DNA from 2 places in the Burkholderia sp. GW821-FHT14F03 genome. Region 1 is predicted to be linked to the other one. Evidence: predicted binding sites of a transcription regulator. Region 1 holds the regulator's gene; the other holds the start of a gene.
The links. The regulator FliA, encoded in region 1, starts transcription of late flagellar genes. The targets are predictions, from matches to a motif close to CTAAAGTTTNNNNNNNNNNNGCCGNTA.
Positions count from the first base shown of each region.

Region 2: AC1RQF_RS04820 (flagellin) is a predicted target of FliA. The motif match lies at 10,002-10,028, and genes of this name have one in related genera.

Region 1 is NZ_JBXAPG010000082.1:2,946-14,282, reverse strand. Features, by position in the region: gene cheZ (protein phosphatase CheZ) at 1-267, shown strand, start outside; gene AC1RQF_RS32120 (DUF2844 domain-containing protein) at 441-962, shown strand; gene AC1RQF_RS32115 (DUF3443 family protein) at 979-2,238, shown strand; gene AC1RQF_RS32110 (VOC family protein) at 2,376-2,876, shown strand; gene flhB (flagellar biosynthesis protein FlhB) at 3,102-4,310, shown strand; gene flhA (flagellar biosynthesis protein FlhA) at 4,307-6,409, shown strand; gene flhF (flagellar biosynthesis GTPase FlhF) at 6,406-8,109, shown strand; gene AC1RQF_RS32090 (MinD/ParA family ATP-binding protein) at 8,102-8,914, shown strand; gene AC1RQF_RS32085 (RNA polymerase sigma factor FliA) at 8,936-9,670, shown strand; S-adenosyl-L-homocysteine riboswitch at 9,773-9,877, shown strand; gene ahcY (adenosylhomocysteinase) at 9,912-11,333, shown strand.
Region 2 is NZ_JBXAPG010000004.1:228,236-239,572, reverse strand. Features, by position in the region: gene AC1RQF_RS04860 (Cof-type HAD-IIB family hydrolase) at 13-834, opposite strand; gene AC1RQF_RS04855 (glucosamine kinase nucleotide-binding domain-containing protein) at 933-1,817, opposite strand; gene AC1RQF_RS04850 (DNA-3-methyladenine glycosylase I) at 1,960-2,559, shown strand; gene AC1RQF_RS04845 (PepSY-associated TM helix domain-containing protein) at 2,626-3,843, opposite strand; gene AC1RQF_RS04840 (TonB-dependent siderophore receptor) at 4,108-6,231, shown strand; gene AC1RQF_RS04835 (class I SAM-dependent methyltransferase) at 6,505-7,185, opposite strand; gene rpsU (30S ribosomal protein S21) at 7,832-8,044, opposite strand; gene AC1RQF_RS04825 (flagellin) at 8,592-9,743, shown strand; gene AC1RQF_RS04820 (flagellin) at 10,120-11,277, shown strand.

The DNA.
Region 1 (11,337 bases):
CTGACCGGGCAGGTGATCAAGAAGATCATGGACATGGTCTACCTGATCGAACAGCAGCTGCTCGGCGTGCTGATCGAGAATATCGCGCCGGAGCGGCGCGAGCAGTTCGCGGCCACGGCCGCGGCGCTCGCCGCCGAACAGGTGATGAGCAGCACCGGCAGCCCCGAATCGCTGCTGAACGGCCCGCAGATCAACCCCGAGGGCAAGACGGACGTGGTCAAGGATCAGGCGCAGGTCGACGACCTGCTCGCGAGCCTCGGCTTCTGATCCGTCACGGATTGAAACAGATTCGATCGGGGTAAATTGTTTTTTTGACACCCGCGGCAGGCATACTACGATGCACGTTTGCCGGCCGTCGCTTTCTATTGGCTTTCACCGAGTTGCACCGGGGCGCCGCGCGCGGTTGCTGGAACGCAGTCTGATTGTGGAAGGGGGATGCGGTGAAATCGATTCGAACTGGCCGGATCGCCGCGCTCGCGGCGGCCGGCATGCTGGGCGCCGCGAGCGCCGGCCCGGCCTGCGCCGCGCTCGGCGGCGCGCCCATGACGCCGCCGGCGGCGGACAACGCCGCCAAGGTGCGGCTCCTGCAACGCTCGGCGCAGGCGAGCCTGCGCGCCTCGGGCGTCGCCGCGGCGGCGCCCGGCGCCAATTACACGGTGCGCGAGACCACGCTCGGTTCGGGCACGGTGGTTCGCGAATACCTGGCGGGCGACGGCACGGTGTTCGCGCTCTCATGGCGCGGCCCGGTCGTCCCGGACCTGAGCGATTTGCTCGGCCCCTATTTTCCGCAACTCGTCGACGGCGCCCGGGTGACCCAGCTGGTGCACGGCGTGCGTGCGCCGGTGGCGGTCGACGCCGACAACCTCGTCGTGCACACGGGCGGCCACATGGGCGCGTTCTCCGGGCAGGCGTGGCTGCCGCAGGCGTTGCCCGCGGGCTTCACCGGCAACGACATCCAGTGACGAGGGGAGATCGATCTTGCGCTTTCATCACACCCTGAGCCGCCGGCTCCTCGCGCTCGGCCTCGCGGCCGCCACCGCGCTCGTCGTCGCGGCCTGCGGCGGCGGCGACGGCAACAATCCCACCGTGTCGATGAACACCGGCACCGGCAGCGGCAACACCCAGGTCGGCGGCGGCAACGGTTCGAGCAGCGGCAACGGCTCGAATCAGGTCACGATCTCGGTCAATTCGGGCCTCGCGAACGTCGTCAACATGCCGACCGTCAGCCTGACGATCTGCGCGCCCGGTTCGTCTACGGTCTGTCAGGTGGTCCCGAACGTGCTGGTCGACACCGCCTCCTACGGGGTGCGGATCGTCGCGTCGGCGATCTCGGGCGTCAGCGGCAGCCTGCCCACGAGCAACGCGAACAGCGGCGGCCAGCTCGCCGAGTGCGGCAAGTTCGTGTCCAGCTACACCTGGGGCTCGGTGCGCACCGCCAACGTGCAGATCGGCGGGCAGGTCGCCAGCTCGCTGCCGATCCAGCTGATCGGCGACCTCGGCACCTCGAACGTGCCCAGCTCGTGCACCAACAACGGCCGCCTCAGCTCGGGGAACACCGCACAGGCGCTCGGCGCGAACGGCATCCTGGGCATCGGGCCCGCGCCCTACGATTGCGGCGTGAACTGCGCGACCTCGAGCACCTACAGCAACTACTACGCGTGCACGGGCAGCACGTGCCAGGTCACGACGGCGAGCCTCACGCAGCAGGTCGCGAATCCGGTGCCGAACTTCCCGAGCAACAACAACGGCGTGATCGTGTCGATGGGCACGCCGTCGGGCGGCGCGGCGAGCGGCACGCTGACCTTCGGCATCGGCAGCCCGCCGACGACCGTGCTCCACACCGATACCGCGGGCGACATGACCGGCACCTTCAACGGCGCCGCGATGAGCCAGGTGTTCTTCGACACCGGGTCGAACGCGTACTTCTTCGGCGTGACGTCGAACCCGACGTTGCCGCTGTGCAGCGGCAACAACGCGTTCTACTGCCCGTCGAGCACGACCACGCTGGCCGCGACCGTCACCGGGCTCGGCGCCAACGAGCAGGCCTCGCTGTCCGTGACCGCCGCGAACGCGAACGCGCTGTTCAACACGGGCGGCTATGCGCTCGTGAACCTGGCCGGCCCGTTCGGCAACGCGTCGACGCTCGACTTCGGCATGCCGTATTTCTACGGCCGCGCGCTGTACTTCGGCATGGATCTGACCGCCAGCGGCGGCGCGGCGCCTTACGTCGGCTTCTAGCGCGGCAGGCGGCGCAGCCACGCAACAGGGCGCGAGAAATCGCGCCCTTTTTATTGGCGGCTTGCGTTGCGGTGCAGCGCCTATGCTCGACAAGTGGCCGCCGGGTGGCGGTCGCATGACGAACGAGGAGGTACGCGATGAGCGAGCGGATCCAGCGCATCACCCCATTCCTGTGGTTCGACCACGGCGCGGAGACGGCGGCGAACCAGTACGTATCGGTGTTCGACAATGCGCGCATCACGCGCGTCGTCCGCTACGGCAAGGACGCGGCGCGCGCGAGCGGCCAGCCCGAGGGCAGCGTGATGACGGTTGCGTTCGAACTGGACGGGCAGGCATTTGCCGCGATCAACGGCGGCCCGGTGTTCCGGTTCACGCCGGCGGTGTCGTTCATGGTCAATTGCGACGACCAGGCGGAGATCGATCACTTCTGGCGAGCGCTGTCCGCGGGCGGCGATCCCGCCGCGCAGCAGTGCGGCTGGCTCAAGGATCGCTTCGGCGTGTCGTGGCAGATCGTGCCGGCCGGGCTGTCGGCCTGGCTTGACGATCCGGATCACGCGCGCGGCGCGCGCGTGATGCAGGCGCTGCTGACCATGAAGAAGATCGAGATCAAGCCTTTGCTGCAGGCGGCGGCGGGCTGAGCCGACGCCCGCTTCGGCGCGGCGGCCCGCCCGGGCCGCCGTCGCCCGGGCCGCTTCGCGCCGTCGCGTCGCTGGCCCCCCACCTTCGTCCGCCCCCCGGACAGGTCCGATTCCCGGAATTACCCCCCTTTCCCCGCTTTCCTCGACCGATCGCCGGTTGACGGCTGAATGAATAATCGATGTCACTGGCAAAGCGGCATCCCGCCGCGTCCCACCGGAGGCTCCGTGGCAGAGGAGAGCGATCTCGAGAAGACCGAAGCCGCCACTCCCAGGCGCCGCGAAAAGGCGCGCGAGGAGGGGCAGGTCGCGCGTTCGCGCGAGCTGGCTTCGTTCGCTCTGCTCGCGGCGGGGTTCTACGGCGCGTGGCTGCTGGCCGCCCCGAGCGGCGCGCACCTGCAGACGATGCTGCGCGGCGCGTTCACGTTCGACCGCGCGAGCGCGTTCGATACGCACCGGATGCTGTCGAGCGCCGGGGTCGCGAGCCTCGAAGGGCTCTACGCGATCGCGCCCGTGCTGGCGCTGACGGGCCTCGCGGCGCTGCTCGCGCCGATGGCGCTCGGCGGCTGGCTGGTGTCGTCGAAGAGCCTCCAACTGAAATTCGACCGGCTGAACCCGATCTCCGGGCTCGGCCGGATGTTCTCGATCCAGGGCCCGATCCAGCTCGGCATGTCGCTCGCGAAGACGATCGTCGTCGGCGGAATCGGCGGCGTGGCGATCTGGCGCAGCAAGGAAGAACTGCTCGGTCTCGCGATCCAGCCGCTCGACGCCGCGCTGATCGACGCGCTGCACCTGATCGCGGTGTGCTGCGGCTACACGGTGGCGGGCATGCTGGTGGTCGCAGGGATCGACGTGCCGTACCAACTCTGGCAGTACAACAAGAAGTTGCGCATGACCAAGGAAGAAGTGAAGCGCGAGCATCGCGAGAACGAAGGCGATCCGCACGTGAAGGGCCGGATTCGCGCGCAGCAGCGCGCGCTCGCGCGGCGCCGCATGATGACCAACGTGCCGACCGCCGACGTGGTCGTCACCAACCCGACCCATTTCGCGGTCGCGCTCAAGTACACCGACGGCGAGATGCGCGCGCCGAAGGTCGTCGCGAAGGGCGTGAACCTCGTCGCGGCGCGGATCCGCGAGCTGGCGGTCGAGCACCGCGTGCCGTTGCTCGAAGCGCCGCCGCTCGCGCGTGCGCTGTATCACAACGTCGATCTCGAACGCGAGATTCCGGGGCCGCTGTACTCGGCCGTCGCGGAAGTGCTCGCATGGGTGTACCAGCTGCGCCGGTTCCGCGCGGAAGGCGGGGACTGGCCGGAAACGCCGGTCGACCTGCCGGTGCCCGCCGAGCTGGACAAGGGCGCGACGGTCGCCGACGACGAGGCGCGCGAGGAAGCCGCGGACGCGCTGGGCGCGGCCGGCCGTGACGGGAGCGCCGCATGAACATGCCCGCCGGACTCCTCGGAAAACGCGCGCAGATGTTCGACAGCGCGAACCTGCGCGCGCTCGCCGGCCCGATCCTGATCTGCATGATCCTCGGCATGATGATCCTGCCGCTGCCGCCGCTGCTGCTGGATCTGCTGTTCACGTTCAACATCGCGCTGTCCGTGATGGTGCTGCTCGTCAGCATGTACACGATGAAGCCGCTCGATTTCGCGGCGTTCCCGAGCGTGCTGCTGTTCTCGACGCTGCTGCGCCTGTCGCTGAACGTCGCCTCGACCCGCGTCGTGCTGCTCGAAGGCCACACCGGCCCGGACGCGGCCGGGCAGGTGATCGAGGCGTTCGGTCACTTCCTGGTCGGCGGCAACTTCGCGGTCGGGATCGTGGTGTTCGTGATCCTGATGATCATCAACTTCATGGTGATCACGAAGGGCGCGGGGCGGATCGCCGAAGTGTCGGCGCGCTTCACGCTCGATGCGATGCCCGGCAAGCAGATGGCGATCGACGCCGACCTGAACGCCGGCCTCATCAATGAGGAACAGGCGCGCAAGCGCCGTACGGCGGTCGCGCAGGAAGCCGAGTTCTACGGCTCGATGGACGGCGCGTCGAAGTTCGTGCGCGGCGACGCGATCGCGGGCCTGATCATCATGGCGATCAACGTGATCGGCGGGCTGATCGTCGGGATGGTCCAGCACGACATGACGTTCGCGGCGGCCGGCACCAACTACACGCTGCTCACGATCGGCGACGGCCTCGTCGCGCAGATCCCGTCGCTCGTGATCTCCACGGCGGCGGGCGTGATCGTGTCGCGCGTCGCGACCGACGAGGACATCGGCACGCAGATCACCGGCCAGCTGTTCACGAACCCGCGCGTGCTGATGATCACCGGCGTCATCATCGTGATGATCGGCCTGATTCCGAACATGCCGCACTTCGCGTTCCTGCTGCTCGGCAGCGGGTCGATCTGGCTGTCGCGCACCATGACCAAGCGCGAAGAGGCGAAGAAGGCGGCCGGCATCGTCACCGATATCGCCCCGCCCGCCGCGCTGCCGGCGGACAGCCACGAGGCGACCTGGGAGGACGTGACGCTGATCGACACGCTCGGCCTCGAAGTCGGCTACCGGCTGATCCCGCTCGTCGACAAGAACAGCGACGGCGAGCTGCTCAAGCGGATCAAGAGCATCCGCAAGAAGTTCGCGCAGGAAATCGGCTTCCTGCCGCCCGTGATCCATATCCGCGACAACCTCGAACTGCGGCCGAACGGCTATCGGATCGCGCTGAAGGGCGTCGAGGTCGGGTTCGGCGAGGCTTATCCGGGCCAGTGGCTCGCGATCAATCCGGGCCAGGTGACGGCCGCGCTGCCGGGCGCGCCGACCCAGGATCCCGCGTTCGGGCTGCCCGCCGTGTGGATCGACACCACGCTGCGCGAACAGGCCCAGGTCTACGGCTATACGGTGGTCGACGCGAGCACCGTGGTCGCGACCCACCTCAACCATCTGGTCGTGCAGCACGCGGCGGAGCTGCTCGGCCGCCAGGAAGTGCAGGCGCTGATCGAGCGCACCGGCAAGGATGCGCCCTCGCTCGTCGAGGACCTCGTGCCGAAGACGATCTCGATCACGACGCTGCAGAAGGTGCTGCAGAACCTGCTCGACGAAGGCGTGCCGATCCGCGACATGCGCACCATCATCGAGGCGGTGTCGGAGCAGGCGGGCCGCCTGACCGACGCGTACGACCTGACCGCCGCGGTGCGCCTCGCGCTCGGCCGCGCGATCACCCAGCAATGGTTCCCGGGCGCCGGCGAAATGCAGGTGATGGGACTCGATTCGAATCTGGAGCGGGTGCTGTCGCAGGCGCTCGCCACGGGCGCGAACCCGGGCCTCGAACCGGGGCTCGCGCACACGCTGCTGGTCGGCACGCAGGAAGCGATGCTGCGCCAGCAAAACATGGGGCTGCCGCCCGTGCTGCTCGTGCAGCACGCGCTGCGCGCGATGCTCGCGCGCTTCCTGCGCCGCAGCCTGCCGCAACTGAAAGTGCTGTCCTACGCCGAAGTGCCGGATACCCGCACGATCAAAGTCGTCAACGTCATCGGGAGTAACGCTTGAACATCCGCAAATTCACCGGCCCTACGAGCCGCGACGCGCTGCGACTCGTGCGCGAGGCGCTGGGCCCCGATGCCGTCGTGCTGTCGAACCGGACGCTCGACGACGGCACGGTCGAGATCGTCGCGCTCGCGGACGCCGAGCTTGCCGCGATTGCGCCGCCGGCCGCTGCCGTGCGGGCCGCTGCCGCGCGGGCCGCGGCCGGGTCGGCCCTTGCCGCGCCGGCCGCCTCCCTGCCGGGCTTCGCCGCGCCGGCCGAGCCACCCGGCGCCGCCGGCTTGCCGCGGACGGGCGCCAATCCGTATGCGAACGGCGGCCTGCCGGATGTGTTTTCGTCGGTGTTCGGCGCGAGCGTCGAGGCCGCGCCGGCCGCTGCCGCGCCCGCCGCGCCGTCGGAGCCCGCGCCGTGGCTCGTCGAGCACGCGAAGCGCCTGACCCGGCAGCGCGACGAACTGGTCGCGCGGCCGCGCGCCTCCGCCGCGGCGTCCGCGCCGGCTGCCGCTGCCGCTGCCGCCGCCGCCGACGCCGACGCCGGCGCGCCGGCCAATCCGCCCGAGTGGGCGCGTGACCTGGTGCAGAACGTCGCGCGCCGTGCGGCGGCCGAGGCGACGCCCGCGCGGCGCGCCGACGACGCGCCGCGCCAGAACGCCGAGCGCCTGTCCGATGCGGCGGCCGCGGCGGTGGCCGACGCCGTGAAGGCGCGTATCGAGCGCATCGTCAACGACACCGTGATGCACGAGCTGAGCTCGCTGCGCGGCATGATGGAAGAGCAGTTCGCGGGCCTGATGTGGAACGATCGCCAGCGCCGCAACCCGGTGCACGGCGCGCTGACCAAGCATCTGTTCGCGGCGGGTTTTTCCGCGCAGCTGGTGCGCATGATCGTCGACAACCTGCCGGACGGCGACGAGTCGGACAGCTTCGACGCGGCGTCCGAATGGGCGCGCTCGGTGCTGGCCGCGAACCTGCCGGTGCTGGAAAGCGAGGATGCGCTGATGGAGCGCGGCGGCGTGTTCGCGCTGATGGGACCGACGGGCGTCGGCAAGACCACCACCACCGCGAAGCTGGCGGCGCGCTGCGTGATGCGCTTCGGCGCGAGCAAGGTCGCGCTGCTGACGACCGACAGCTACCGGATCGGCGGCCACGAGCAACTGCGCATCTTCGGCAAGATCCTCGGCGTGCCGGTGCATGCGGTGAAGGACGGCGGCGACCTGCAGCTCGCGCTGACCGAACTGCGCAACAAGCACATCGTGCTGATCGACACGATCGGCATGAGCCAGCGCGATCGCACGGTATCCGACCAGATCGCGATGCTGCACGGCGCGGACACGCCGGTGCAGCGCCTGCTGCTGCTGAACGCGACGAGCCACGGCGACACCCTCAACGAAGTCGTGCAGGCCTACCGCAGCGCGGCGGGCCAGCCCGACCTCGCGGGCTGCATCCTGACCAAGCTGGACGAAGCCACCCATCTCGGCGGCGTGCTGGACACGGTGATCCGCTACAAGCTGCCGGTCCACTACGCATCGACCGGCCAGAAGGTGCCGGAGAACCTGTACGTCGCCACCCGTAAATTCCTGCTGAAGAGCGCGTTCTGCGTACCGCGCGACGGCTCGCCCTTCGTGCCGCAAGACGAAGACATGCCGTCGCTGCTGGCCGCGCTGACCGCCCGCTCGAGCGCCGAGCTCCATGAGGTGCGATTTGGATAAACGCATGACCGATCAGGCTGAAGGCTTGCGGCGTCTGCTCGCCGGCCGCTCGTCGCGCGTCGTCGCGGTGACGGGCGGCCCGGCGGGGGTCGGCTGCACCTCGACGGTGGTGAATCTGGCGGCCGCGCTCGCGGCGCTCGGCAAGGACGTGCTCGTGGTCGACGAGCGCGCCGACGTTCATTCGGTGGCGGCGACGCTGTGCGGCGCGTGGCTGCGCGAAGGCGAGCCGGTGCGCCACGAGCTGGGCTTCTCGGTGCTCGGCGCCGCGCGGCTCGCCCGCGCCGGCTACGCCGAGCACGATCCCGCGGAGTGGCTCGACAACGCGGCGGACATCGTGCTGGTCGATGCGCAGCTCGACGCGCACGGCGCGTTCTCGCCGCTCGCGCGCGACGCGCACGACGTGCTGGTGGTGATGCGGGTGGCCGCGCAGTCGATCACCGAGGCGTACGCGTGCATGAAGCGGCTTCATTACGCGCACGCGGTCGCGCAGTTCCGCGTGCTGATGAATCACGTGCAAAGCCGCGCGGACGCGAAGGCCGCGTACGACAACCTCGCGGGCGTCGCCGGGCGTTATCTGGCGGTGTCGCTGTCGGAGGCGGGCTGCGTGGGGGTCGATCCGCTCGTCGAGCATGCGCGCGAGCTGGAGCGCACGGTGGTGGACGCGTTCCCGACCGCGGCGGCCGCGCGCGATTACCGGCAGATCGCGTCCGATCTGCTGTATTGGCCATTGCGTCCGGGGCCGGGCGCGGGTCGGGTCCGGGCGGGCAATCCGGCGTTTGAGCGGGGTGCGGCGCAGGCCGCATGAATGTCACAGGCAAGAGAGGGCATGATGTACAACGCTCAAGGAAAGATATCCCAGGACGAAGTGTTGACGCAGTACGCGCCGCTCGTGCGGCGGCTGGGTCTGCAACTGGTCGCGAAGATGCCGGCGAGCGTGGATCTCGATGATCTGATCCAGGCCGGCATGATCGGCCTGCTCGATGCGGCGGGCCGCTACAAGGAAGACCAGGGGGCGCAGTTCGAGACCTACGCGACGCAGCGGATCCGCGGCGCGATGCTCGACGAGCTGCGCAGCAACGACTGGCTGCCGCGCAGCCTGCGCAAGACCTCGCGCGAAGTCGAGCATGCGGTGCACCAGGTCGAGCAGCAGCTCGGCCGGCCGGCGAGCGAGACCGAGATCGCGGAGCACATGCAGATGCCGCTCGACGAATTCCAGTCGATGCTGCAGGACCTGCATGGCAGCCAGCTGATTTACTACGAGGATTTCGACCGTTCGGCCGACGACGAGCCGTTCCTCGACCGCTACCGGGTCGACCATGCCGACCCGCTGTCGGCGCTGCTCGACGACCACCTGCGCAACGCGCTCGTGGAGGCGATCGAGCGCCTGCCGGAGCGCGAGAAGCTGCTGATGTCGCTGTACTACGAACGGGGCCTGAACCTGCGCGAGATCGGCGCGGTGCTCGAGGTCAGCGAGTCGCGCGTGTGCCAGTTGCACAGCCAGGCGGTTGCCCGGCTGCGCGCGCGGCTGCGCGAACAGGCCTGGGTCGGCGCCGAGCACTGAGCGGTCGGACCGCGATCGGTCGGGCCGCGCATGGTCGGGCCGCGTATGGTCGGCGTGCGATCGGGCGGAAAACTTCATTCCGATTTGCTACAATCCTCCCTCGTTTCCGAGGAGCGTTGCGACGGGCTCGGTCCCGCCAGGCTCGGAAACCTTCAATGAGCGGCCGCGCGATGCGCACGGCCGCGACCTGAACGGCGCTCACGTCACAATTTTCTAGAACTTACTTAGAAAGGAGGGCGTGATGAACGCCGCTGTCATCGATTCCAATTCCTCGAAAGACTACCTCGTCGCCGACATGAGCCTTGCCGCCTGGGGCCGCAAGGAGCTGAACATCGCCGAGACGGAAATGCCCGGCCTCGTGCAGATCCGCGACGAATACAAGGCGCAGCAGCCGCTCAAGGGCGCGCGCATCGCCGGTTCGCTCCACATGACGATCCAGACGGGCGTGCTGATCGAGACGCTGAAGGCGCTCGGCGCCGACGTGCGCTGGGCCTCGTGCAACATCTTCTCGACCCAGGATCACGCGGCCGCCGCGATCGTCGAAGCCGGCACGCCGGTGTTCGCGTTCAAGGGCGAGTCGCTCGACGAGTACTGGGAATACGCGCACCGCATCTTCGAATGGCCGAACGGCGAATTCGCCAACATGATCCTCGACGACGGCGGCGACGCCACGCTGCTGCTGATCCTGGGCGCGAAGGCCGAGAAGGACCGCTCGGTGATCGCCAAGCCGACCAACGAGGAAGAAGTCGCGCTGTACAAGTCGATCGCCGCGCACCTCGAGGTCGACGGCAGCTGGTACTCGACGCGCCTCGCGCACATCAAGGGCGTGACGGAAGAAACCACCACCGGCGTGCACCGTCTGTACCAGATGGAAAAGGACGGCCGCCTGCCGTTCCCGGCGTTCAACGTCAACGATTCGGTCACGAAGTCGAAGTTCGACAACCTGTACGGCTGCCGCGAATCGCTGGTCGACGGCATCAAGCGCGCGACCGACGTGATGATCGCGGGCAAGGTCGCGGTGGTCGCGGGCTACGGCGACGTGGGCAAGGGCTGCGCGCAGTCGCTGCGCGGCCTGGGCGCGACCGTGTGGGTCACTGAAATCGATCCGATCTGCGCGCTGCAGGCGGCGATGGAAGGCTACCGCGTCGTGACGATGGAATACGCGGCGGACAAGGCCGACATCTTCGTGACGGCGACCGGCAACTACCACGTGATCGGCCACGACCACATGAAGGCGATGCGTCACAACGCGATCGTCTGCAACATCGGTCACTTCGACTCGGAAATCGACATCGCGTCGACGCGCCAGTACGAGTGGGAAAACATCAAGCCGCAGGTCGACCACATCATCTTCCCGGACGGCAAGCGCGTGATCCTGCTGGCCGAAGGCCGCCTCGTGAACCTCGGCTGCGCGACCGGCCACCCGTCGTTCGTGATGTCGAACTCGTTCGCCAACCAGACGCTCGCGCAGATCGAGCTGTTCACGCGCGGCGAGCAGTACGAGAACAAGGTGTACGTGCTGCCGAAGCACCTCGACGAGAAGGTCGCGCGCCTGCACCTCGCGCGCATCGGCGCGAACCTGACCGTGCTGTCGGACGACCAGGCTTCGTACATCGGCGTCGCGAAGGAAGGCCCGTTCAAGCCGAACCACTACCGCTATTAAGGTT
Region 2 (11,337 bases), on a different contig from region 1:
GGTCGCGGCAACCTAGCCCGCCACGCCGTCCTCGAGCGCGAACAGCGCGCGCAGCTGGCGGGCGACGCCCGCGTCGGAGTTGTTGCCGATCCGCGGCACGCGCGGCAGGCGCGAGACGAGATCCGGATTCGCATTGTTCATCATGAACGGATGACCGGCGGTTTCCAGCAGGTCGATATCGTTCATGTTGTCGCCGAACGCCACGCAGTGCGCGGGATCGACGCCCAGCCGGCTCAGCACGACGCGCAGCGCGCGCCCTTTCGACACGTTCGCCGTCATGACTTCGAGGCAATCGGGCAGCGAATAGGTAACGTACAGCGCATCGCCGAAATTCGCGGCGAGGTTGTCGGACACCTCGGCCAGATCCTCGGGCTCGCCGATATACAGCACCTTCGCGACATCGGCGCCATCATGGGCCAGCAGGTCGACGACGCTGTAGTTGAAACCGGAGTCCTGGTGGAAGTCGAGCAGATGCGGCGCGTCGCGGTCGATCAGCCAGGCGTCGTTCGTGAACAGGTTGACGATCACCCGGCCGTGGGCGCCCGCCGACTCGGGCCGAACCAGCTGCCGCACGGTCGGCGCGGGGAGGTCCTGTGCGTAAATCAGGCTGCCGTCGGGCGCATGCACCCGCGCGCCGTTCGACGTGATCAGGTACGGCCGGATCCCGAGCACGTCGCGAATGCCGTTCACGTCCGCATGATGGCGCCCGGTCGCGATCACGAAGTCCACGCCGTCGTCGGCCAGCCGCCGCACCGTCTCGATCGTATAGGGATCGAGCTGGTGGTCGCTGTTCAGCAGGGTTCCGTCGAGATCGGTGGCGATGACTTTATACATGGCGGCAGGTCGGAATTGAGCGGGGGAGGCGGAAGCGCAAACGGCCATTCTAGCGCCGCGGCGCGCGCCCTGCCGCCGTTTGTCGCGGCGGGCGCGGCTCAGGGCGCCGCCGCGCGGCCCGCCGCCTCGCGGCGCGCGAGCTGCAGCGCACCCTGCGCGGAGTCGGCGAGCGGCGCGCGCAAGCGGGGCCGGTGGCGTTCGGGCACGGCGTCGGCGAGCGGCGCCGCGAGCCCGCCGCAGAGCGCGACGGGCCACGCGGCGGCCGGATCGAGGGCGTCGATCAGCTTGCCGATCTCGTCGCCCGCCTGCGCGACGAGCATGGCCGCATACGGGTGCGCGCGATGCGCGAGCACGATCGGCGCAAGCCGCGCGTAGGCGGTCTGGTTCGCGTCGCACGACCAGACCACGAGACTGTCGCGCTCGGCCGCGCCGGTTTCGTCGAGCAGCGCACGCGCGAACGCATCGAGCGGCGCCCGGCCGTCTAGCGCCTGCTGCGCGTAGGCGAGCGCGCGCAGCCCGAGCCACGCGCCGCTCGCCTCGTCGCCCGATGGGAAGCCGTAGCCGCCCGCGAGGCGGCAGGCGCCGGCCGCGTCGAGCGCGGCCGCGATGCTGCCCGTGCCCAGCGCGACGATCACGCCCGGGCCGCCGCCGTGCGCGCCCAGCACGGTCGTGTAGGCGTCGCTCTCCACCGCCAGCGCAGCAAGCGGCGCGCGCGCGCGGAACGCGGCCAGCCACGCGGGATTGTTCACGCCCGCGAGCCCGCAGCCGAGCACGCAGGCGTGCCAGTCGAAGCCGACGCCGGCCTGCGCGGCCGCCGCGCGGCATGCGGCCTCGATCGAACGCCACGCGTTCTCGACGCCGAGCGCGAGCCCCGACGGCCCGCCCGCGCCCCGGCCCAGCTCGCGCCCGGCGGCGTCGGCCAGCACCGCGCGGGTGCCGGTGCCGCCGCCGTCGATGCCGATCAGATAAAGGTCATGGCTCATTGCTTGGGTTCCGCCTGTTCATCGACGCGCAAGCTTAACCGCAACCGCGGCCGCCGCGCATCGGCCGAATGGCCGGGCTTGCACGTGCGCGGCATTCCGCTATCCTGACGCAGCTCAAGCCGGAACGACACGAGAGGATGCGATGGGAGAACGTTGCAACTGGGTCCGCACGGACGCCGACGCCCACTATCACGACACCGAGTGGGGCGTGCCGTCGCGCGACGACCGCCACCTGTTCGAGATGCTGATCCTGGAAGGCGCGCAGGCAGGCCTGTCGTGGTCGACCATCCTCAACAAGCGGGAAGGCTACCGCGCGGCCTTCGCCAATTTCGAGGTCGACAAGGTGGCGCGCTTCACGCCGGCGCGCGTCGACAAGCTGATGCTCGACGCCGGCATCGTGCGCAACCGCGCGAAGATCGAATCGGCGATCGTCAACGCGCGGGCGGTCCAGCAGATCCAGGCCGAGCACGGTTCGTTCGCGGCCTTCCTGTGGTCCTTCGTCGACGGCGCGCCGCGCCAGAACAGCTGGGATTCCTATCGCGACGCGCCGGCCTCGACCGACGCCTCCGACGCGCTCAGCAAGGCGCTCAAGCGCTATGGCTGCAAGTTCGTCGGCTCGACCATCTGCTATGCGCTGATGCAGGCCACCGGCCTCGTCAACGATCACGAGCGAACCTGCCCATGCCACGCGCGCTGTGCGGCGCTCGGCAAGGCGTCCGCCAAGCGCGGCGCGCGCGCCTAGCTGGCCGCACCTAGCCGGCCGCACCTGGCCAACCGCGCCTTAGCCGACCGCGCCTGGCCAGCCGGCTCAGGACGCGGCGCGCGCGGCCTTGGCCGGATTCGACGCGGCGGCCGGACGGCGCCGGGCGCGGAGCTTCTTCAGCCAGATCCACAGGCCCGTCACGCTGAGCATCGCGATCACGACGCCGAGCGCGCTGACGAGCACGCGGCCCGGCAGGCCGGCGATCCGGCCGGAATGCAGCGGGAACTGCGCCTGCATGAACACGTCGCCCGCCGACCCGCGGCCGGGCACGAGCCCCGCCACGCGCTTGCCCGTCGAGGCGTCCCAGAACAGCCACGGATTACCCAGGCCGACATCGCCGTGGTCATTGCCCGGCCGGAAGAAGCCGACCGCGTAAACATTGAGCGCGGTGGAATAGAACATGCCGCCCGGCGGCGCCTCGATGCCCTCCGCGCGCGCCGCGTCGGCGGCGATCGCCGCCATCCGCTCGCGGCTGATCGGCGCGGGCGCGTGCTGCGCGGGCGCGAAGCGCTGCGGATCGGTGAACGGCGTGGCCGTGAGCGGCGACAGCCGCTCGACGAGCGGGCGCACGACCTGGTTGCCGAGATTCATCGACACCGAGGTGAACGCGACCACGATCAGCAGCGCCCACACCCACACGCCGCCCGAGCGGTGCAGGTCGAACACCACCGGGTAGCCGCCGCGCGCGAAGCGGAACGCGAACGACTTGCGCCACTGCTTCCGGCTCGGGAACGCGAGCACCAGCGCGATCACGCTGTCGACGAGCCAGACCATGCTGACGACGCCCATCACCCACATCCCCAGATCGATGCCGCCCACGGCGGGCAGGTGCAGCGCGTAGTGCAGGCGATAGATGAACGGGATCAGTTCGAGCGGCGCGAGCGAGATCGCCCCCCATTCGCGGCGCGCCTGCACCGCGCCCGTCCCCGGGTCGACGGCCAGCTGGTTGAAGTCGAGTACGTAGGGCGCGCCGGTCGCGGGATCCGTGCGCGGCATCAATCCCACCTGCAAGGTATGGCCGGGCTCGATCGCAAGCGGCAGGTAGGTCACCTGGATGCGCGGATCGGCGCGCTCGATCCGGTTGGCCAGCTCGAGCGCCGACAACGGCGGCTGGCCGCTGTGCGCGTGGAAATACTCGGGATTGATCAGCGCATCGAGCTCGTGGTCCCAGGCGATGATCGCGCCCGTCAAGCCGGCCAGGAACAGGAACAGCGCGACCCCGACACCGAGCCAGCGGTGCAGGAGGACGAACAGCGGCCTCATGCGCGCGACAGACGAAACGGGACGGAAGCGGCCGGGCGGACGCCGAAGAAGTGGGCTGCGGGACTCACTGCACGAAAATAGAATAAGAATCGTTCTCATTCTATCAAATCTCTTGCCTGGGCGACAAGTCGCCGGCTCACCGCCGGTTGCGCGTTCCAGACACATCTGAGTTTGCAGCCAAATGATTTCGGACTCCGGCCGATCTTTGATAGCATGCGCGCCATTCATATAAATGCGAATGATTCGCAACACTATTCCATCTTCATGACCCATCCCGCCCTTCGACCGCTGCGCCTTGCCGCGTGGCTCGCCTTCTGCAGCAGCGCCCTCGCTCACGCGGCCCCGTCGCCGGACAGCACGCCGCCGCAGGAAAACACGCTGCCCGCCGTGCGCGTCACGGCCGCGCCCGACGCCCCGCAGCATCTGCGCGAGGACGTGAGCGGCGGGGCGCTCGGCACCCGCTCGCAACTGGATACGCCGTTCTCGACCACGATCGTCGATGCGAAGGAATTGGCGGAGCGCCAGCCATTCAAGCTCGCCGAGGTGTTCGGGGGCGACGCGTCGGTGACCGACAACGGCAACGGCTACAGCGTCTGGGCCAGCTACCTGTCGGTGCGTGGCCTGCAGCTCGACTGGCAGAACGGCTACAAGATCGACGGGCTGCCGTTCGTCTCGTACGGAATCACCATGCCCTACGAGCAGCTCGAGCGCGTCGAGCTGCTCAAGGGCCTGGGCGGCTTCATGTACGGCTTCGCGTCACCGGGCGGCGTGATCAACTACGTGACGAAGAAGCCCACCGCGCAGCCGGTGGCGAGCGTCGACGTCGGCTACCGGAGCACCGGGGTGTGGAGCGAGCACGTCGATCTCGGCCGCCGCTTCGGGCCGGACCAGATGTTCGGCGCGCGCCTGAACGCGACCCACGAGGAAGGCAAGATCTACAACGGCGGCAACGTCCGGCGCGACACCGCCTCGCTCGCGCTCGACGCGAACCTGACGCGCGACCTGTCCGTCAATTTCGGCGCGCTGTACCAGAACCGGCGCACCTCGGGCCAAACGCCGTCGATCTATACCAGCAGCTACACCGGCGCGAGCCTGCCGAGCGCGATCAGCGGCGGCACCTCGAACCTCGCCGGCGCGGACCAGTATCTCGCCACCAACCTGCAGCAGTACACGTTCGGCGTGCAGTACCAGCTCACGCCGGACTGGGTCGCGAGCGCGACCTACAGCTACAGCAAGGTGACGCGCCAGCGCAACGAAAGCACGCTGAACCTGCTCGACGGCGCCGGCAACTACAACGACACGCGCTACGCCGGCAACCAGGGGCATCGCTTCAGCCTGTGGCAGGCGATGCTCGAAGGCAAGGTGCGCACCGGCCCGTTCAGCCACCAGCTGGTGTTCGGCGCGGCGTGGCAGAAGGAGACCAGCGACTATTCGAGCAACGACCTGTACCACAGCATCGGCACGGGCAACCTGTACGCGCCCAATCCGAATACGCTGTACAACCCGGGCGGCTTCACGCAGTACCGCGACAACGACATCACGCAGAAATCGCTGTTCGCGAGCGATACCGTGAAGCTGACCGAGCGCTGGTCGGTGATCGCCGGCCTGCGCTACATCAGCTACGAACAGAATTCGTACAGTCCCGCCGGCGCGACGCTGTCCACCTATGCCGACAACGGCGTGATCACGCCGACCTTCGCGCTGCTGTACAAGCTCGCGCCGTCGACGACGCTGTACGCGAGCTACGTCGAATCGCTCGAACCCGGCCAGCGCGTCGGCGACACCTATGCGAACCACGGCGAACTGCTCAAGGCGCTGCGCAGCAAGCAATACGAGGTCGGCGTGAAGAGCGAGCACGCGCGCTGGAGCGCCACGGCCGCGCTGTTCCGGATCGAGCGCGGCGCGGCGTATGCGAACAGCGCGAACGTCTACGTGCAGGACGGCCAGTCGATCTATCAGGGCGTGGAACTGGCCGCGAGCGCGAAGCTCGGCTCGCAGTGGGAAGTGGCTGGCAGCCTGATGGCGCTCGACAGCTGGTATGCGAAGGGCGCGGCCAACAACGGCAACCGGGTGGCCGGCGCGCCGACCTTCGTCGCGGCGGGCAAGCTCGCGTATGCGGTGCCGACGCTGCCGGGCCTGACGCTCGGCGCGCAGGCGAAGTTCACCGGCAATACGCCGCTGCGCGCGGCGGGCGGCCTGAACGCGCCCGGCTATCTGCTGCTCGGCCTCGGCGCGACCTACACCACGCGAGTCGGCGGTCACGGCGTCACGCTGCGCGCCTCGCTCGACAACCTCGCCAATCGCCGCTACTGGCAGTATCAGTACGAGAACTACGTGATGCCGGGGGATCCGCGCACCGTCAGCGTCAACGCGAAGTTCGATTTCTGAGCGGCGGGATCAAAGCGATCCGCTCGCCTGACGCTGCTCCGGCGGGCGTGCGGTATCGCACGAGAATCAGTTGCCACCTTCCGGGGTCGGCACATACCGAAAGCGTTGCGGCAATATCTCGCCTGTGCCGTCAATAGGCCCATCTCTCGATGGTCATGCTGACCATGCCGGCATTGTCGAAGCGCGCCCGGTCTCGTCTGCCGTGCTCATCCGAGCGTCAGTCCCGACCGCGGCGGATCGAGCCGGCATTGATATCCCCGGGCAAGCGGTCGATCAAAATCCTTTCCAGTAATCCACGAATCCCTGCTTGTAATGAAAATAGGGGGTCTGCAATTCGCGGTTGATCCCGATGATGCGCGCCTCAAGCTCGGCCAGCCCCGGGCAGCCGCGTTTGAACAGATACCAGCTTTTGGCCTGCGGCGAATAGACCGACGCGGCGTATCCCCACTGGTCCATCAGCAAGGACATGCTCTTGTTGGTATGGAAGGCCGTGTGGACCATGGTGTCGATGTAGAACCAGTCCGGATCCTTCGGCACCCGCTCGGCGATCACGGTATGCAGCATCAGTACGCCATCGTCACGCACGAGTCGATTGACCTCATCAAGCGCATCTCGGTCCAGCACATGCTCGAACATCGCGCTGTTGATCACCAGCGTGTAGCGGGACAGATCCTGCTCGGCCACATAGCTGACGCGATTGTCCTGATTGCGCACGTAGCGATCGAAGATGGGAATGCCGATATCGAAGTACTTCTTCATGCAACGGGAGAACGTACCGTAGCCGGCCGCATAGTCAATCGCATCGTCAAGCTCGACGACGCCGTTCTTCGCCAACAGCGTCAGGGCGAGCGCCTGATCGATGTATGGCGGCTGGTTGGTGGTTCTCGATGCAAGATCGTTTTCAAACGTGTGATGCCAACTCGAATTCAGTTGCGACCATTGCGCATCGGTCATTTCCTGATGGGTTCTCGACACGGTGAAACCGCAGTTTCCGCATTTCCAGAAATCAACTGTCAGCGTCTCGGGAAACGGGCTGCCCGGATAGGTCGGGTAGTCTTTCGAGAAAAAGTACGCCGTTTCGCGGCTGCAGATCATGCATGGGTGAATTCTCATACTTGCCGTCGGACCCGACATCTTGGTTAGCTGCCGCAAAGTATACCGAGGGAACCGTTCGGGAGGCGAGCGCGCTGGCGGACGGCTCCTGCGCAAGTCTGGCGCAAGGGTGAACGCCGTGCAGTGACCGGCTTCTCCGCTGGCATCGCCGCCGGGTCGCGTTCAAAGAGCCGGTCCGGTCCGCCTGAAGGTCGATCGCGCGACGATACGGCCGGACCCATGAGCGTGCTCGGTCCGGCATTTCGCGATTGCGGCCCGGATGCCGTTCGCGCCGCATGCGCCGGCGCCGTCCGGAATCGCAGTGGCGATCCGCATCGCCGGTTGCCGTTTGCGCAGACGTCCCGGCGCCCGGTAACAAAAAACCCCGCCCGACTAGCGCCGGGCGGGGTCTTTCATCGTACGTCACGCCGGATGCTCCAAGCAAAACGGCGATGCAGCCTCTTTCGAGACTCGCATCGCCGCTCGCGGACGAACCGGAAAGAAGCTTTTAGTGGAGCTTCTTCGGCAGCATCTGGCTGCGCAGGCGCTTGTGCAGACGCTTCACCGCAGCGGCCTTCTTGCGCTTGCGCACAGCCGTCGGCTTTTCGTACGACTGGCGTTCACGCAGTTCAGCGATCAGGCCATTTTTTTCGATAGCACGGCGAAAGCGGCGAATCGCCACTTCGAACGGCTCGTTTTCCTTCAGAAGAATCGTCGTCATGTCGTTCCTAAATTGCTTGATACGGTCAAAAACGTAGCGGCCAAGCGCCACGCACCGGCCTTCCGGGCGTTCCCACAACAGGCGAAACGAGCGGCTAACGGCCTCGGAGGCCGGAAATGAGAGGCGGAATGCACCGCGACACGCTTGGCAACCCACACCAGGCGCCGCGTTTGACTGCCAGCAGACATGCCGCGAGCGGCAAAGGCTTGACAGAAAATCTCAATTCAGCCCGCCATCATAACAGGTAAACATTGGGCCGGCTACCGGTTTACCGCTTTCCCGTGGCGGGCTCCCCGAGCGCCTTCCCCTGCGTTCCCGCGCATTTGCTGCCCTATTTTGAGATAAATCCTCGAATCCGGGCACATATAAATAAGGGATCAATCCAATTGACGTCACGCCTCACTCAAATCCTTTCCAAACCTTTCATTTGTATTCAGCCGCTTTTATGAGAGACGACAACCTGCATTGAGGCCGCCGGCAAGGGACGCAGGCGGCCGCCGATGCCGACTCCGGCTTCCTTTTCGTCCGACTCTCCCAGGAGTGTTCCATGCTCGGAATCAACAGCAACATCAACTCGCTGGTCGCCCAGCAAAACCTGAATGGCTCGCAAAGCGCGCTGTCGCAGGCCATCACGCGCCTGTCCTCGGGCAAGCGCATCAACAGCGCGGCCGACGATGCCGCGGGGCTCGCGATCTCGACCCGCATGCAGACCCAGATCAACGGCCTGAACCAGGGCGTGTCGAATGCGAACGACGGCGTGTCGCTGATCCAGACCTCATCGAGCGCGCTGTCGTCGCTGACCAACAGCCTGCAGCGGATCCGCACGCTGGCCGTGCAGGCGTCGACCGGCACGCTGTCCACCTCCGACCAGAACGCGCTGCAAAAGGAAGTCTCGCAGCAGATCTCCGAAGTGAACCGGATCGCGTCGCAGACGACCTACAACGGCAAGAACATCCTCGACGGCTCGGCCGGCATCCTGTCGTTCCAGGTCGGCGCGAACGTCGGCCAGACGGTCAGCCTCGACCTGAGCCAGAGCATGTCGGCCGCGCAGATCGGCGGCGGCCTGGTGCAGCAGGGCCAGACGGTCGGCACCTTCACGAACCTGAGTCTCGACGCCAGCGGCTCCTCGACGGCGGGCGCGCCGGCGATCACGGCGGTCAGCGTCATCGCCGACGGCCGGGGCGGTTACACGTTCACCGACCAGAACGGCTCGGCGCTGACCTCGGCCACGGTCGGCAACATCTTCTCGTCGGGCACGGCGGCCGGCTCGGGCACGGCCGTCACGGACCTGGCGCTGAAGGCGTCGGTCACGAGCGGCATGTCGCCCGCGGCGGTCGCCGCGACCGCCGCGATGCAGGCACAGATCAACGCGGTCAACCAGCCGCCGACGGTCTCGAACCTCGAGATCTCGACCGTCGCGGGCGCGAACCAGGCGATGGTGTCGATCGACAACGCGCTGCAAACGGTGAACAACCTGCAGGCCACGCTCGGCGCGGCGCAGAACCGCTTCACCGCGATCGCCACGACCCAGCAGGCGAACTCGACGAACCTGTCGTCGGCTCAATCGCAGATCCAGAGCGCGGACTTCGCGCAGGAAACCGCGAACCTGTCGCGCGCGCAGGTACTCCAGCAAGCGGGCATCTCCGTGCTCGCCCAAGCAAATTCCAACCCGCAACAGGTGCTGAAGCTCCTGCAATAAGAAGCGGTCGCCCGACGGGCGGCCCCTTCCGGGCGCGCCCGTCGCGGCAAGCGCGCCAGCGGTCCTGGCGCCGCACCGGCCAGGTCGTTCAGGCCGGCCGGCGAGCGCCGCCGGCCACCCGCGCCCCCGAGCTTTCCCGCGCCGCGCGGCGCCTGCCGCCGGCCCGCCCGAGCCCGTTTCGCCCGCCACCGGCGCGGCCAGGCGGGCATTTCGCGCCGCGCCCGACATAAAAATCGGGCCGAATCTATTCGCCCGCCCCTCAAGTTTTGTTTCCGAAGGCCGAAATCCTGCTCTGAGGCGGCCAGCAAAGAACGAGTGCTTCCGCCGATGCCAATAGTGGCTTTTATGGGCTTTCGGCTCACTTAGGAGATTTTCCATGCTCGGAATCAATAGCAATATCAACTCGCTGGTCGCTCAGCAAAACCTGAACGGTTCGCAAAGCGCCCTGTCGCAGGCGATCACCCGTCTGTCGTCGGGCAAGCGCATCAACAGCGCGGCGGATGATGCAGCGGGCCTCGCGATCTCGACCCGGATGCAAACCCAGATCAACGGCCTGAACCAAGGCGTGTCGAACGCAAACGACGGCGTCTCGCTGATCCAGACCGCGTCGAGCGCACTGTCGTCGCTGACCAACAGCCTGCAGCGTATCCGTACGCTGGCCGTGCAAGCGTCGACCGGCACGCTGTCGACCTCGGACCAGAACGCGCTGCAACAGGAAGTCTCGCAGCAGATCGCGGAAGTGAACCGGATCGCGTCGCAAACGACCTACAACGGCAAGAACATCCTCGACGGCTCGGCAGGCATCCTGTCGTTCCAGGTCGGCGCGAACGTCGGCCAGACGGTCAGCCTCGACCTGAGCCAAAGCATGTCGGCGGCGCAAGTCGGCGGCGGCCTGGTGCAGCAAGGCCAGACGGTCGGCACGTTCACCAACCTGAACCTCGACTCGACCGGCACCTACACGTCGACGGCGTCCAGCGTGGCGATCACGTCGGTCACCGTCAAGGCTGACGGCAAGGGCGGCTACACGTTCAGCGACCAGAACGGCACCGCACTGTCCGCGACGGCAGTCGGCAACATCTTCTCGGGCGGCACGGCAGCGGGCACGGGCACGGCAGTCACGACCCTGGCGCTGGCGACGCAAGCCACGGGTGGCATGTCGACTGCGCAAGCCAGCGCGGCAACGACGATGCAGGCACAGATCAACGCGGTCAACCAGCCGCCGACGGTCTCGAACCTGAACATCTCGACCGTCACCGGCGCGAACCAGGCGATGGTATCGATCGACAACGCGCTGCAGACGGTGAACAACCTGCAGGCGACACTCGGCGCGGCGCAAAACCGCTTCACCGCGATCGCGACGACGCAGCAAGCGAACTCGACGAACCTGTCGTCGGCACAATCGCAGATCCAGAGCGCGGACTTCGCGCAGGAAACCGCGAACCTGTCGCGCGCGCAAGTGCTGCAACAGGCCGGCATCTCGGTGCTCGCGCAAGCGAACTCCAACCCGCAGCAGGTTCTGAAGCTTCTGCAGTAATGCTGTAACGGGCAACCGTACGATGGGCCGCGCAGTAGAGCGGCCCGTCTTGTGCGGCGG